One region of the Roseibium algae genome, then DNA from elsewhere that is predicted to be linked to it. Evidence: predicted binding sites of a transcription regulator. Region 1 holds the regulator's gene; each other region holds the start of a gene.
The links. Region 1 encodes LexA, which represses DNA repair genes until DNA is damaged. Its sites were predicted from a motif close to TGTTCNNNNTGTGTTCNG; they were not measured.
Positions count from the first base shown of each region.

Region 2: uvrA (excinuclease ABC subunit UvrA) is a predicted target of LexA. The motif match lies at 2,743-2,760, and genes of this name have one in related genera.
Region 3: recA (recombinase RecA) is a predicted target of LexA. The motif match lies at 2,815-2,832, and genes of this name have one in related genera.

Region 1 covers NZ_JBAKIA010000005.1:61,752-66,673, reverse strand. The annotation lists gene V6575_RS09270 (ComEC/Rec2 family competence protein) at 1-2,216, shown strand, start outside; gene lexA (transcriptional repressor LexA) at 2,373-3,086, opposite strand; gene V6575_RS09260 (TRAP transporter substrate-binding protein) at 3,724-4,716, shown strand; gene V6575_RS09255 (TRAP transporter small permease) at 4,713-4,922, shown strand, end outside.
Region 2 covers NZ_JBAKIA010000014.1:96,518-101,439, reverse strand. The annotation lists gene uvrA (excinuclease ABC subunit UvrA) at 1-2,507, opposite strand, end outside; gene V6575_RS17965 (single-stranded DNA-binding protein) at 3,136-3,705, shown strand; gene V6575_RS17960 (L,D-transpeptidase family protein) at 4,126-4,922, shown strand, end outside.
Region 3 covers NZ_JBAKIA010000011.1:30,658-35,579, forward strand. The annotation lists gene V6575_RS15185 (cell surface protein) at 1-371, opposite strand, end outside; gene V6575_RS15190 (pseudouridine-5'-phosphate glycosidase) at 616-1,533, opposite strand; gene V6575_RS15195 (carbohydrate kinase family protein) at 1,684-2,610, opposite strand; gene recA (recombinase RecA) at 2,950-4,020, shown strand; gene alaS (alanine--tRNA ligase) at 4,315-4,922, shown strand, end outside.

The DNA of each region.
Region 1 (4,922 bases):
GGCGCTCCGGCATCTGGGCGTTGCTCATTCTCGCCGGTTTTGCAGGCACTGCATGTGCCTCTTTGCGAACCCTGCTTGCTGAGGCGCCGAGGCTGGCCGTAGCGCGAACCGTGACCTTGGAAGCAAGGGTCATTGATCGACAAATGACAGGGCGCGGTCCGCGTCTTGTCCTGTCTGTACTGGCTTATGAGGATCGGGGAACCCGTCGGTTGCCAGGAGATCCGGTCGGCGCTGGAAATCTTCCCGAGCGTGTGCGTCTTTCCGCGCCAAAAGCCGCAGATGTGCGTATTGGCGATGGTTTGCGTATGAAGGCTCGATTGTTTCCGCCCTCAGGGCCAGTGCGACCGGGCGGATATGATTTTTCCTTCTGGGCCTATTTTCAAGGGCTGGGAGCGACCGGGTTCGTTTACGGCGTTCCGGTTCCTGTTGATTTTGGGCCTATGCCCACGAGCTTGTGGTTCCAGCGTCAGCTTGATGATCTGAGGTCTGGTATCGGCAGGCAGATCCGAAGTGCTTTGGAACCTGGCGACAGCGCAGAACTGGCGGCGGCCTTGCTGGTGGGCGATCGGAGCGGCCTGTCAGATGAGACCGAGGATATCCTCAGACAAGCCGGTCTTGCCCATGTGCTTGCGATTTCCGGGTTGCATATGGCGCTTTTTGCTGGCGGAGCCTATGCAGCCATCTTGCTCGTCCTGAGTTTTTGGGAAGCAATAGCCTTACGATGGCCTTCTCATAAACTTGCTGCCTGTGTGGCTCTTTTGGCAGCGATTTTTTATCTCGGCATTTCGGGAGGGTCTTTGGCCACACAACGATCCTTTGTGATGATCGGGCTGGTTTTTCTCGGGCTGATTGTTTCGCGAAAGGGGCTGACCCTCCACAGTGTAGCCCTGGCTGGGCTTCTGCTGTTGATACTTGCCCCTGAGCGATTGCTCCATCCAGGATTCCAGATGTCGTTTGCTGCCGTGATTTGTCTTGTGGCCGTCTATGAAACTTGGAGAACCAGCTCGGCAGGACGTGGCGTTCAAGCCTTGTCTATGCGCCCCAGGTTCTGGTCGCGTATCGGTTGGCAGACCATGTTGTTCTGGGGCGGGTTGACGGCGACTGCTCTGGTCGCAGGTTTGGCAACAGGGGTGATCGGTGTTCATCATTTTGGCCGGATCGCTCCCATGGGTGTCATCGGAAACCTGCTGGGCATGCCTGTGTTCACGCTGCTGATCATGCCGATGGGAGTTCTCGCTCTGGTCTTGATGCCCTTTGGCCTGGCCAGCTTGCCGCTTCAGGTGATGTCCGCCGGGTTAGATGTCCTGCTTGGCTTTGCTGAATGGACAGCAAACCTGGATATTGGGCAGGATCATGTGTCACCGCCCGGTGCCAATGTCACCTTGCTCCTGATGGCCGCTTTGTTCCTTGGTGTTCTGGCGCGCGGCTGGATCAGATTGGGCGCATTGCCTTTGGGTATTATAGCGGGCGCATTTCTTGTGTTTGACCGTCCGCCGGACATTCAGATCTCTGAAAAGGGCGCGATCATCGCAGCAAGAGGAGCCGATGGGATCTTGCGTTTCAGCGCAAAGCGGGCAGGGTTTGAGACAGACATATGGCTGCAGCGGGAAGGGTTGCCAGAGGATGCCTTTTCGGTCCAGAAAATGGGCACGCCTCAGCGCAGGTGTGACCCCTATGGCTGCGTCTATCTGGCTTATGCGCCCATGAGGACTGGTTCCCTAATGGCATCTGACAGGACCGGGAGCCTTGTTTACAAGCCTGTGCCCATACGCATTGCGATGCCTCAGAAGGCCGAGGCACTGGCGATGGATTGCATCGAAGCAGATATCATTGTGACCGAGCTGACAGTTCCAAAAGACTGTGATGTCAGTCTGGTTATCGGTGCTGCTGAACGGCGCGCGCACGGTGCCCTCTCACTTTGGCTGGAAGCAGCAGATTGGCCTGCGTCCAATGACCGATCTGTTGGAGGGGGCAACGGCAAATCGCAATTGACCAACAAAGAGCCGACTGAAAACTGGCTTCTGGGCTTTACCAGCAGCGTAATGAACTTGGTGTTTGGCAAGACGAGCAGAATGGTTCCTGCATCAAATGTTAATAAGGATCATGCTGCCGCTTCAGACAGTGTTAGCGTAAAAACTCCGCCCAAAACTGTCATAACAAAGTGGCTGAGTGCGAAAACCCGCCCGCCACGCCCTTGGCATAGGCCACGTCCCTGATGCTGGCCACATTCTGAAGGACACCTCATGCCTCCAAAATTTCGCACCATTGAGCAGCCCTGGAATCAGCAACAGACCACAGCTTGGTTGTTGCCTGGTTAAACGCCTGCCCATCAAAGTATCATCGCGCACTTGCAAATATAAAAGATGCAGATGTCAGTACTTGCGAAACAATGCAGACAGCCGACCCTGAACCTTAACGCGGCCTGGCCCAAAAATGCGGGTTTCATAAGCTGGATTGGCGGCCTCCAATGCAATGGAAGCACCTTTTTTACGGAGGCGTTTCAGTGTTGCCTCTTCATCGTCAACAAGGGCCACGACAATGTCGCCACTCTCGGCAGTTTCCGTACGTCGGATCAAAACCGTGTCTCCATCCAGAATCCCGGCCTCGATCATGGAATCTCCTCGCACTTCCAGCGCGTAATGTTCGCCCTTGCCAACGAGCTCAGGCGGAACGGTGATCGAGTGGCTGTGGGTCTGGATCGCCTCAATGGGAACACCTGCTGCAATGCGTCCCATCACAGGTATTTCGATGCCAGTAGCTTCCGCTATGGGGGAGGGCGCAGGTGCCGCTGCAGTCTTGCCAAGAGATCCTTCGATGACCTCAGGTGAAAAACTGCCGCGCGGCGGGGGAGAACCCAGACCGGGGGAAATTGATTCGGGCAGACGAATAACCTCCATCGCCCGTGCCCTGTTGGGCAGGCGACGAATAAATCCGCGTTCTTCCAGCGCCGTGATGAGCCGATGAATACCGGACTTTGAGCGAAGGTCGAGGGCATCCTTCATTTCATCAAAGGAAGGTGGAACCCCGGTTTCCTTCAATTTTTCTTGGATGAACATCAGCAGTTCATATTGCTTGCGCGTGAGCATCGTCAACTTCTCCAATGCGAACCGGCTGGGTACAAATCATGAACGTACCATAGCTGTTCTCACTGTGTTCCACAAGCCTTAATGTTCTGTTTCTGTCCCATGCAGCTTTAGAGTTGAATCACAGTAAGTTTCTGGCCTTTGAGTTCTTATGGGCCATGTACTGATGCCTATAAGTTCAATTGAATTTCGTGCATGCTTAAAAGTCGACTTCAGCTGATGCTTTTATCCCGGTGGCTGTTGTCTGATTGCGGATCCTGTTTGTTTCGGTGTTTGAAAATCTGAGCAAAGTCATGCAGATCGCAGAAGCCGAGATTTTAAAGATATTTCTTTTCTTCGTTCTAAAATCAACAAACGTGATGCGTATCGTCAGGTGATTAGGTTTTGACGAAGGTGAGTTTTGGAGGGCTTTGCTTTCACCTATCGCTGTTGGCTAGGAGTTTTCAACATCATCAAAACGAACCTGACTGCTGTTCTGGGTGCCAGAAGTAAGGCGGGTTCGGTCTCGATCTGCAGTGATAAAAAACAATTGTCTGATCAAAAATCTTTCTAATTTGACCGCCGCCTTTCAGACAAGGGAGACTTTCAGGGCGAAAAAGCGCGGGCAACGCGCACGCTCCCGACCTAAGAGGATCTTCAAATGTTTTCCAAATTCGCCACAACTGCGGCAATGATATTGGCGTTGACCGCATCGTCGGCTCATGCAGAGACTTGGCGCATGGCCACCAAGATGCCGGTCGACAGTCCCGAAGGCCAAGTCTTTCAAAAGTTTGCTGACCTGACCAAGGAATATACCGACGGCAAGTTGACCATTCAGGTGTTTCCGAACGAGCAGCTCGGCAAGGAAGATGCGGTTCTGGAACAATTGCAAGCCGGCATCGTCAATATCTATGCCGAGGGCTACAGCTACATGAAAAAATGGGCGCCGGAGTTGTCCTGGACGTCCCCGGCCTTCATGTTCGATGACTATGACCATTGGGTCCGTTTTATGGGATCGGACTTGGTTACGGGTTGGTTCGACAAGGCAGCGGAAGTTTCGGGTGTCAAACCACTTGGCAATCCTACAGCTGTTCTGCGTGGACCGTTCCGGGTTATGGTTTCAAACAAACCGGTAAACTCTCTGGCAGACGTGACTGGCCTGAAGTTGCGCATGCACCCTTCAAAACTTGCCATCGCGACATGGTCAGATCTGGGTGCTGAAGTGATTACGTTGCCCTGGACTGAAGTATATCAGGCGATTCAGAAGGGCATCGTGAATGCGGTGAATTCTCCAATCGCATTGGTTCAATCCATGCGCTTCAACGAAGTCGCCTCCTACATCAGCCGAACAGATGAATATTGGCAGTCGATCGGGTTCATCATGAACCTGAAAGCCTATGATGCCCTGGATGAGAGCACACAGGCCGGGTTGCTCAAGGCTTATAATGAAGCTGGGGCTTATTCGCGTGAAGTCATGTTTGAAGTTGCCGACAAAAGCATCAAGAGCATGAAAGATGCAGGGGCAACATATGTCGTGCTCGATACAGCGCCTTTCGTTGATAAGCTGAAGGGCTTTTACGCCGAAATGGAATCAAGCGGCGAAATGCCTGCAGGTTACATGGCGGCAGTCGAGGCAGCGCGGACCGCGAAATGACCCCGGAAAATTTCGAACCGGAGGGCGCGCTTCAGCGTGCCCTCTTTCGCCTCGACACGCTGAACTGGCGTCTTGGAGGTGTCTTCATCTTACTGTGCAACATCTGTCTTCTTGCCATGCTGGGTTTGACGACCTTGACGATTGTCGCAAGGCCTTTTGGCTGGTCGGCCTATTGGATATGGCCCTGGACGATGGTCTTCTTTGTC
Region 2 (4,922 bases), on a different contig from region 1:
GAAAAGAAGTTGGCGGCTTCTTCCACAGGCATGTCCAGAACATCGGCAATAGATTTGCCCTTGAACAGGACCTCAAGCGTTTCCCTGTTGTAGCGCCTGCCTTTGCAAACGTCGCAGGTGACATAGACGTCCGGCAGGAAGTGCATCTCGATCTTGATCACGCCGTCGCCCTGGCATGCCTCGCAGCGGCCGCCTTTGACGTTGAACGAGAACCGACCGGGCAGATAGCCACGTGCTTTCGCCTCGGGCATGCCCGCAAACCATTCACGGATCGGCGTGAAAGCCCCAGTGTAGGTGGCTGGGTTGGAGCGTGGTGTGCGCCCGATCGGCGACTGATCAATGTCTATCACCTTGTCCAGATGTTCCAGGCCCTCGATGCGATCATGAGGCGCCGGGTTGACCCTTGCGCCGTTCAGGCGACGGGCTGCCGATTTGAACAGGGTGTCGATAAGAAAGGTCGACTTGCCGCCACCCGATACGCCTGTGACGCTGGTGAAAGTGCCGAGCGGCACGTCGACGGTGACGTCCTTGAGGTTGTTGCCTCTTGCTCCGATTACCTTAAGCTTACGCTTCTTGTCGATTTTCCGGCGTTCAGCTGGCAAGGGGATCATCTTTGTGCCGGACAGATATTGTCCCGTCAGGGACTTTGGGTTGGCCATGACGTCCGCCGGGCTGCCAAAGGCGATGATTTCACCGCCGTGGATACCAGCTCCGGGGCCCACATCGACCACATGATCTGCTGCCATCACCGCGTCTTCGTCATGCTCCACGACAATCACAGTGTTGCCCAGGTCCCTGAGGTGTTTCAGTGTCTCGATCAGGCGGGCGTTGTCGCGCTGGTGCAGGCCGATGGATGGCTCATCCAGAACATAAAGCACGCCGGTCAAACCTGAGCCGATCTGTGAAGCAAGGCGGATCCGCTGGCTTTCCCCTCCAGACAACGTGCCTGAAGAGCGAGACATGCTGAGATATTCAAGGCCAACATCGTTCAGAAATTTGAGGCGTTCGCGGATTTCCTTGAGGATCCGTCCGGCAATCTCTTCCTGTTTCTTGTTGAGGCGGTCGGGCAGGGCGTCGAACCACTCAGCCGCATCCTTGATGGACAGCTGGGTTACATGGCTGATGTGCCGATCTGCGATTTTTACCGCAAGGGCTTCCGGTTTCAGCCGGTAGCCCTGACAGACTGGGCAGGCGTGATCAGATTGATAGCGCGCCAGTTCCTCCCGAACCCAGTTGCTTTCTGTCTCCCGCCAGCGCCGCTCGATGTTGCCGATGACGCCTTCAAATGTCTTGGCGGAGCTGTAGCTGCGCACGCCATCATCATAGAAAAAATCTACTTTGGTTTTGCCGGTGCCATGGAGAATACTGTCCTGTGCCTCTACTGGCAGGTCCTTCCAGGGCGTGGCCATGGAAACGTCATGGTGCTTGGCCAGAGCTTCCAGTGTCTGGTTGTAGTAGGGGGAGGTTGAGCCGGTCTTGGCCCAAGGCAAGATCGCCCCTTCCCGCAAGGATAAGGTTTGATCGGGCACGACAAGATCGGCCTCAAAGGCCAAGGTGGTGCCCAGTCCATCACAGGTCGGGCAGGCTCCAAAAGGATTGTTGAAGGAAAACAGACGCGGTTCGATTTCCTCAATGGTAAAGCCGGATACCGGGCAGGCAAATTTTTCGGAAAACACCAGTCTTTCATGGGTCTCGTTTTGGTTCTTTAGAACGGCCCCTTTTGCCGGGGCCTTGAGCGGCTTGTCTGCGAATTCGGCAATGGCGAGCCCATCGGCCAAGCCAAGCGCTGTTTCAATGGAATCCGCAAGACGTCCCGCGATATCGTCGCGCACGACTATTCTGTCCACGACTATATCAATATCGTGTTTGTACTTCTTGTCGAGCGTCGGGGCTTCCGAGATTTCGTGGAATTCGCCATCGATCTTGACCCGCTGGAAGCCTTTTTTCATCAGCTCGGCAAGTTCCTTGCGGTACTCGCCTTTTCGGCCTCGCACGATGGGGGCCAACAGGAAAAGCCGGGTACCTTCCTCCATTTCCATGATCTTGTCGACCATCTGACTGACCGTCTGGCTTTCGATAGGCAGGCCGGTGGCGGGTGAATAGGGCACCCCAACGCGGGCGAACAAAAGCCGCATGTAGTCGTAGATCTCGGTGACTGTACCGACTGTAGACCTCGGATTGCGGGAGGTTGTTTTTTGTTCAATGGAAATAGCTGGCGACAGACCGTCGATCTGATCGACGTCCGGTTTCTGCATCATTTCCAGAAACTGACGGGCATATGCGGAAAGGCTCTCCACATAACGACGTTGCCCTTCTGCATAGATCGTATCAAAGGCGAGGGACGATTTGCCCGAGCCTGACAGGCCGGTCATGACGATGAGCTTGTCCCGTGGCAGGTCAATGTCGACGCCCTTCAGATTGTGTTCACGAGCGCCGCGAACAGAAATCACTCGGGTCGGATCGACAATGGAGGCGCCGGACTTGGCTCTCGAAACGTCCTTGGTCATGCGGTCAATGTCCCTGATGCGGCAGTCCGGTCATTTCTCGGCACGGCCATTCTATTTCAATCCAAAGCGATTGCCGCACATCTTGCGACAGTTGGTTGTTTCATTTGTAATTAAGAGGCTACCGCCGTTGAGAGTTACGAGACATATAGCAACTTGGATTGCGGATGCCATCCTGCCAGATGTCGCTTTGATCATAGGGCGCTTGTGAAGGCCTCGTGTTACGTTGTGATGTAATGAGAACATAAATGGAACAAATATGGTTCTGCAAGCGGAAATATGCTGAGGTTCGAATGCCAGTCTTGAGGCTGTTTTTGCTCTGGTTCTGCCGGTCGATATGATCAAAAGGCTTGGAAGGTCAGGTTTTGAAATCGGATGGGGCTTGCGGCATTTGGCTTTAATACTGACTGAATTCGCCAGCGCCTTGTGGAAAAGGATAGCCATGCGGAGAAAATATTCCGCAGCTGCGCCCGCGACGGGCTAGGGTCGGGAAAATGAATAAGAATGCATGGGCTCGGTGCGGCGTTTCGTCGGCATTGCTTATCTAAAAGCTCTCTGCCAAATCTCAAATGGTTGTGAGATTGGTGGGCAGACTGGGCGAGCTCATGACAACGACGAAGGAGTTTGCGTCATGGCCGGTAGTGTCAATAAAGTCATTTTGGTTGGAAATCTGGGGGCGGATCCTGAAATTCGCCGGACGCAGGATGGGCGGCCTATCGCCAATTTGCGCATTGCGACGTCTGAATCCTGGCGGGACCGCAGCAGTGGCGAGCGCCGTGAAAAGACTGAATGGCACCGGGTGGTGATATTCAGTGAAGGTCTTTGCAAGGTCGCAGAGCAGTTCTTGCGCAAAGGCTCGAAAGTTTATCTCGAAGGCCAGTTACAGACACGCAAATGGCAGAATCAGCAGGGGCAGGATCAGTATTCGACAGAGATTGTCCTTCAGGGCTTCAATTCGACTTTGACCATGCTCGACGGCCGCGGTGAAGGCGGTGGCGGTGGCGGCTCTGAAGGATCATCCGGCGGCGGTTACGGCGGCGGAGAATCTTCAGGTGGCGGCGGTTATGGTGGTGGATCTGGTGGCAGCTCGGGCGGTGGCTACGGTGGCGGCGGATCGACCGGAGGATCCGGTGGCGGAGCAGGCAGCGGTTACGGTGGTGGCGGCGGTGCCGGCTCGATGGATGACGAAATTCCATTCTGATCAATTGAAACTGTGAAATGCCAAAAGGCCGGAAGGAGCTCTTTCTTTCCGGCCTTTTTTGGCACTTGACGCTTGATCCGGAAGCCTGAAATCAGCCGTATTGTGTCGCTATGGCGTAGGGGAGGATATTCACAGCATCGTGAACTCGGTGAACTGTGGTAAAAAGCCGCTTAACCCTGTAGCCAGCATTGGTGTAGTAAATGTGCAGTGCGTGTTTGCAGCGACATTGGATTGCCAGCGAAACATGCACGGATTGGGGTTGGGCTTCCCGCGTTCGTCAATGGTTTACAAAGCCAGTTGGGGCATTCTGGCTGTTGAGATAGATTTTTAAAATTGGATGCGGCGGTTCGCGCATGGTGTGGCCAGCTGTATTCATCGGCTTAAGGCAAAATGGAAATGCACAGCTTGGCAAGGCGCAACATGAACACTGACTTCCCCCTTCTTCGCAAATCTGGCGACAAACGCTCTTTGAAGTCCAATACAACGACTGTTCTGTTGGCTGGCGTCATGACACTCTGCTTGGGAACGGCCCTTGTCCCGTTGAGCGCCGGAAATGCGGCGGCGCAGGGTCTGTTTCAGCGTTTGTTTAATCCTGAAGGTGCGCGCCTGAAAGAGTTGAAGGCTCGTGAGGCTCAGGAGCAAGAACAGCGACAGAAACCGATCAAAGTCCGGGTATCAGCGCCGAAATACTTTACCTACAAGCCGGATCGCCTGGTTTCTGTATCTTTGGATGGCCTGTCCAAGGTCAAGACGGCTGCCGTGGAAGTGCCTGCTGTGGACGCTGGAACGGAAGGTACTGCACCTGAAGTTCAGAGCGCGCCATTGATCCTGACGCCTTTTGATAAGGCACGTCCGGCTCTGAAATCCATTTCGATCAAGGTACTTCCTGAAGTCGGTAAAGCCGTTAATGCCTATTACCGTGACCATCCCGGCTTCGTCTGGGTTGAAGATGGCCGACCGACAGCGCGTGCAGGTACAGCGCGCCGGGTTTTGGCCAGCGCCGCAGACTATGGTCTTGATGGCGATGATTATCGTGTTTCCTTGCCTGCGTTGTCCGGTCTTGATGGGGCTGAGCGCGACGCCGCGCTGATGACGTTCGAGATGGAAATGACGGCGGCTGTCATGACCTATGCATTGGATGCAGAACGTGGCCGTGTCGATCCAAATAGGATTTCCGAATATCATGATCTGCCGCGACACAAGGTTGACCTTGTCGC
Region 3 (4,922 bases), on a different contig from region 1:
TCCATGAAGGAAATCTTGCCATCAGCCAATTGGTCAACCAGCGCTTTTGCATCGTCACGAATCGAACTGAAAGCGCCGGTGATTTCTTCATAGCGCTCACCGATGTCCATCTGGCGAACCTGATTGCGAACGACTTCGTTGAAGTGAGAGGTTTGTCCAAGCGTCCGGGTGATGATCAGAACCTTGTCAGGGGACAGATCGGAGATCTGCTCCAAAAGGGCGTTGATCGGAGCATCAGTCTCGGTTTCGGGTGTGATGCCGAGATCGCGCAGTTTTCCCAACGCGCGGTCAAGATACTGCAAGGGCGTGACACTGGTGGAGGGAGCCACCTGAGCACCCTCTGTTGCGCCATGTCCTGTCACTTCAACCATTGCAATATACTCCCAATCTTCAAGGCCGTGAGCTGTGCCCAAGCGGCATATATTGTCTGTCGTCCCTTAGCAGATTAACTTGGTCAAGGTGACGCCATGGTGTCAACGGCTTAAACGGTTCCGTTGCAACCTTGCTCGCGAATAGGGCCTATCTGTGACCTGACTACGACAGGTTGCCAGGTCATAATCCAATCACAGTGGCAGTTTTAGCCTGCTGCAATCACCCTATCGGCGACTTCGGCGTTTATTTGCTCGCCCGAGCCACGGCAATACGTGCAGCCAGGCGAGCGTTGTTGCGCACCAGTGCGATATTCGTGTCGAGAGAGCGACCATCTGTCAATTTCAAAATCGTCCCGAGGACAAAAGGAGTGACTTCCTTGCCGGTGATGCCGTTCTGGTTTGCCTGGGCGATTGCCGCGTCTATGTAACCAGCCATTTCGTTCTGTGGGATTTGGCTTTCTTGCGGGACCGGATTTGCGATCAAAACACCGCCGTGGCTGCCGAAAATTTCGCGCGTTGTTAGAAGTCGGGCGATTTCCTCTGGCGTGTCCAAACGGTAAGGGGCGGCCAGTCCGCTGTTGCACGACCAGAAGGCTGGCAATTCATCTGTTCCAAAAGCGATGACCGGAACGCCTCTGGTCTCCAGAACTTCCATTGTCTTGGGGATGTCAAGCAGGGCCTTTGCACCGGCCGAGACCACAAGCACGGGCGTTTGGCTGAGTTCATCAAGATCTGCTGAGATATCAAATGTCTCTTCTGCACCCTTGTGAACGCCGCCAATGCCACCCGTGGCAAAAACAGAAATACCGGCTGCATAGGCGGCCATCATGGTCGCCGCAACTGTTGTCGATCCCGGACGCCCGCTTGCAACTGCAAAGGCCAGATCTGCGCGGGAGCACTTCATGACGTTTTCGGCTTTGGCCAGCCGGTCCAGATCATCATCATCCAGGCCAATGCGAATGCGGCTGTCCAGAACAGCGATGGTCGCGGGGATCGCACCTTCTGCCCGGATGTCAGCTTCCACAAGGCGGGCTGTTTCCACATTGCTGGGAAAGGGCATGCCATGGGTGATAATGGTGGATTCCAGAGCCACGACGGGTTTGCCTTCGCTCAGGGCTGTCCGAATTTCCGCGGTCGGGGCAATCAAGTCGGCAGGGGTCACGGTTGATCTCTTTCACATCAGGGAGGTGCGGAAACTGCATCCGCTTTTGGCTTATATAGAAAGTCGATGGGTCTCCGTCGAGTTGCGTTCTTCGAACTTGGCCAGTTTTCTCTCATTTGACAGAGTTGTGGCCTCTGGAGCGCAGGATGTTCAGCTTTTGCTCATCGCAGCCCAGGTGAGAATGTCGGGTGCGGCACCGGAAGCTTGCAAAGTAATCAGTGCAGCCTTCTGGCCGTATGTCAGGGCTTCGTGCAGGTCAGCACCTCTTGCCAAACCCGCCAGCGTTCCGGCAATCAAAGCATCGCCTGCGCCCGTCACGTCGACGATCTCAGCGCTTGGTGAGTGAAGCTCTCCAGTTGTGGTGCCTGTTCTGTAATGAAGCGGCGCTGCGCCAGCTGTGATGACAACTGCGGAGCATCCCTGATCCAGCAAGATGGCCGATAATTTTTCTGCCTGAGTATCGTCTGGCAAGTCTGTCAGCGCGGCAGCTTCGCTTGTGTTTAAAATGAGCAATGAGAGTTTGGGCAGGACGCTCTTCAGGCGAGGGGCCTTGGCAATTGATACGGCGTCGGCAACAAGGCGCGCTGTTGGCGCAAGCCCTGCAAGACCTTCCAGAATATCGGCAGGTAGATTGGCATCCAACAGCCAGAGCGCATCTTTGGGCAGGCCGTTCGCCGAAGCTTGAAAATGCTCCATGGAGGCAGTGCTCAAGACCTGGTCATCAATGCAAGCCGCAGTGAGGCTGCCATCTGGATCATGCAAGGCAAGATATTGTCCTGTGTCGAATCCTTGCCGTTCCTGAATATGTGACGTGATGCCATCGCGCTGGAGCTGTGCCTGAATGGCTAAAGCCGCAGGATCTGCACCAGTAACGCCAATCAGATGTGTGTCGATGTCGAGTTTGGAGAGTGTTCGCGCAACGTTTGTTGCCACCCCACCGGGTTTTGGATCAAGCCTTGCCGGGGTCGATGTGTCCCGCAAAATAGCCCTGTCCGCATGGGCGATGATATCCCAATGGATCGCGCCAAAGCAGGCTACTGGACAGATAGAAGCAGGGTGTGATGGGGAGCCGTGCATGTCTGGCCTTTGCAATGGGTCGTTCGCGGTGCGGTAAAACTCACTGGAAGCATGCGATACTCCGTGAGTTGAGTTGGTCGTTTGGTTATCAGGCGGGATGACAAGGGGCAAGAGACAGAGAATCAGGTCGGTGATCGCATCTGATTCTGGGTATAACTTTTTCGAGTGCAGAATTTACGTTGCGTAATATTTAATTAAAGTGATTGGAACATTACTAGAACACTTTGATATTTAACGTTAAAAAACAATGACTCATGGCACCTTGTAAAATGAGAACAAAAAAGGTACAAAAGGACAGTTTGAAACGACGGGTCCATCGTGGAATAAGGAACATGAGCCATGTCACAGAGTACATTACGTCTCGTAGAGAGCAGCCAGATGGATAAGACAAAAGCGTTGGATGCAGCGCTATCGCAAATTGAACGTGCTTTCGGCAAAGGCTCCATCATGAAGATGGGAGCCGGTCAGGTTGTCGAGATCCAGTCTGTGTCGACCGGATCTCTTGGTCTGGACATTGCCCTTGGTATCGGCGGATTGCCGCGTGGGCGTGTCGTTGAGGTTTATGGTCCGGAATCTTCCGGCAAAACAACCTTGACGCTGCATACAATTGCCGAGGCCCAAAAGGCAGGAGGGATCTGCGCATTCGTTGATGCGGAGCACGCCTTGGACCCGATCTATGCCCGTAAACTTGGCGTCAACATTGATGACCTGCTGATTTCACAGCCTGATGCCGGTGAACAGGCGCTGGAAATCGCCGATACGCTGGTCCGCTCCGGGGCGATTGATGTTCTGGTAATTGATTCCGTTGCTGCCCTGACACCCAAGGCCGAGCTTGAAGGCGAGATGGGCGATAGTCTGCCCGGTTTGCAAGCTCGTTTGATGAGCCAGGCGCTGCGCAAATTGACCGCATCGATTTCTAAGTCGAAATGCATGGTCATCTTCATCAACCAGATCCGTATGAAGATTGGTGTGATGTTCGGCTCACCGGAGACCACGACCGGTGGCAACGCCTTGAAGTTCTACGCGTCTGTTCGACTTGATATCCGGCGTATCGGTGCGATTAAGGACAAGGACGAAGTGACCGGAAACCAGACCCGCGTCAAAGTGGTGAAGAACAAACTGGCGGCTCCATTCCGCCAGGTGGAATTCGACATTATTTATGGCGAAGGCATTTCCAAGGTTGGCGAACTCATCGATCTCGGTGTTAAAGGCAATATTGTCGAAAAATCAGGTGCCTGGTTCTCTTACAACAGCCAGAGGCTTGGTCAGGGCCGTGAGAACTCCAAGCAGTTCTTGCGTGATAATCCTGCAGTGGCCGATGAGATTGAATTGGCCGTTCGTCAAAATGCCGGTTTGATTGCTGAAGCGATCATTGATCCAAAAGGCGCTGACGAAGACGTCGAGGATTGATCTGCAGGCCTAATCGCTGATCCCTGGAACGGGCAGGTCTGGTTTTATAAGCCAATAATAATAACCCTTCGTGCCTGCAGGTGCGGAGGGTTTTCGTTTTTGAAGCTTGTTCTCACACAGTGGGAATTTTCTTTTGGCGCTGACAGGCAGGTATTTAGGACACATGCCGTTCTGGACAGCCCCCCGCCGGAAAGATAAAAGGCAAGTTCAACCGGGTGAAGACACGATAGGCGGCCCGGCCCAAGATAGATTGCCCTGCTGGAACCGGCAGGCAGGACCTAGGTGAGACACCGTATGACCGGCGTGAATGAAATCCGATCCACATTTCTGGATTATTTTAAAAACAACGACCACCATGTGGTCGAGTCCGGCCCGCTGGTTCCGCGAAACGATCCCACCCTCATGTTCGCAAATGCGGGAATGAACCAATTCAAGAATGTCTTTACCGGTCTTGAGACTCGGGACTATTCGCGCGCTGTGACTGCGCAGAAAGTTGTCCGTGCCGGCGGTAAACACAATGATCTGGACAATGTTGGCTATACGGCGCGCCATCACACATTTTTCGAAATGCTCGGCAATTTCTCCTTCGGTGACTATTTCAAGGACCGGGCGATCGAGCTGGCGTGGAATCTGATCACCCGCGAGTATGGTCTTCCTGCCGAAAAACTTGTCGTGACAGTCTATTCCGAGGATGAAGAGGCTGCTGTTCTGTGGAAGAAGATCGCAGGTTTGACTGACGAGCGGATCATCCGCATCCCAACATCAGACAACTTCTGGACCATGGGCAACACAGGGCCATGTGGGCCGTGTTCTGAAATCTTCTATGATCACGGAGAGCATGTTGCAGGCGGCCCTCCTGGAAGCCCGGATGAGGACGGTGATCGTTTCATCGAGATCTGGAA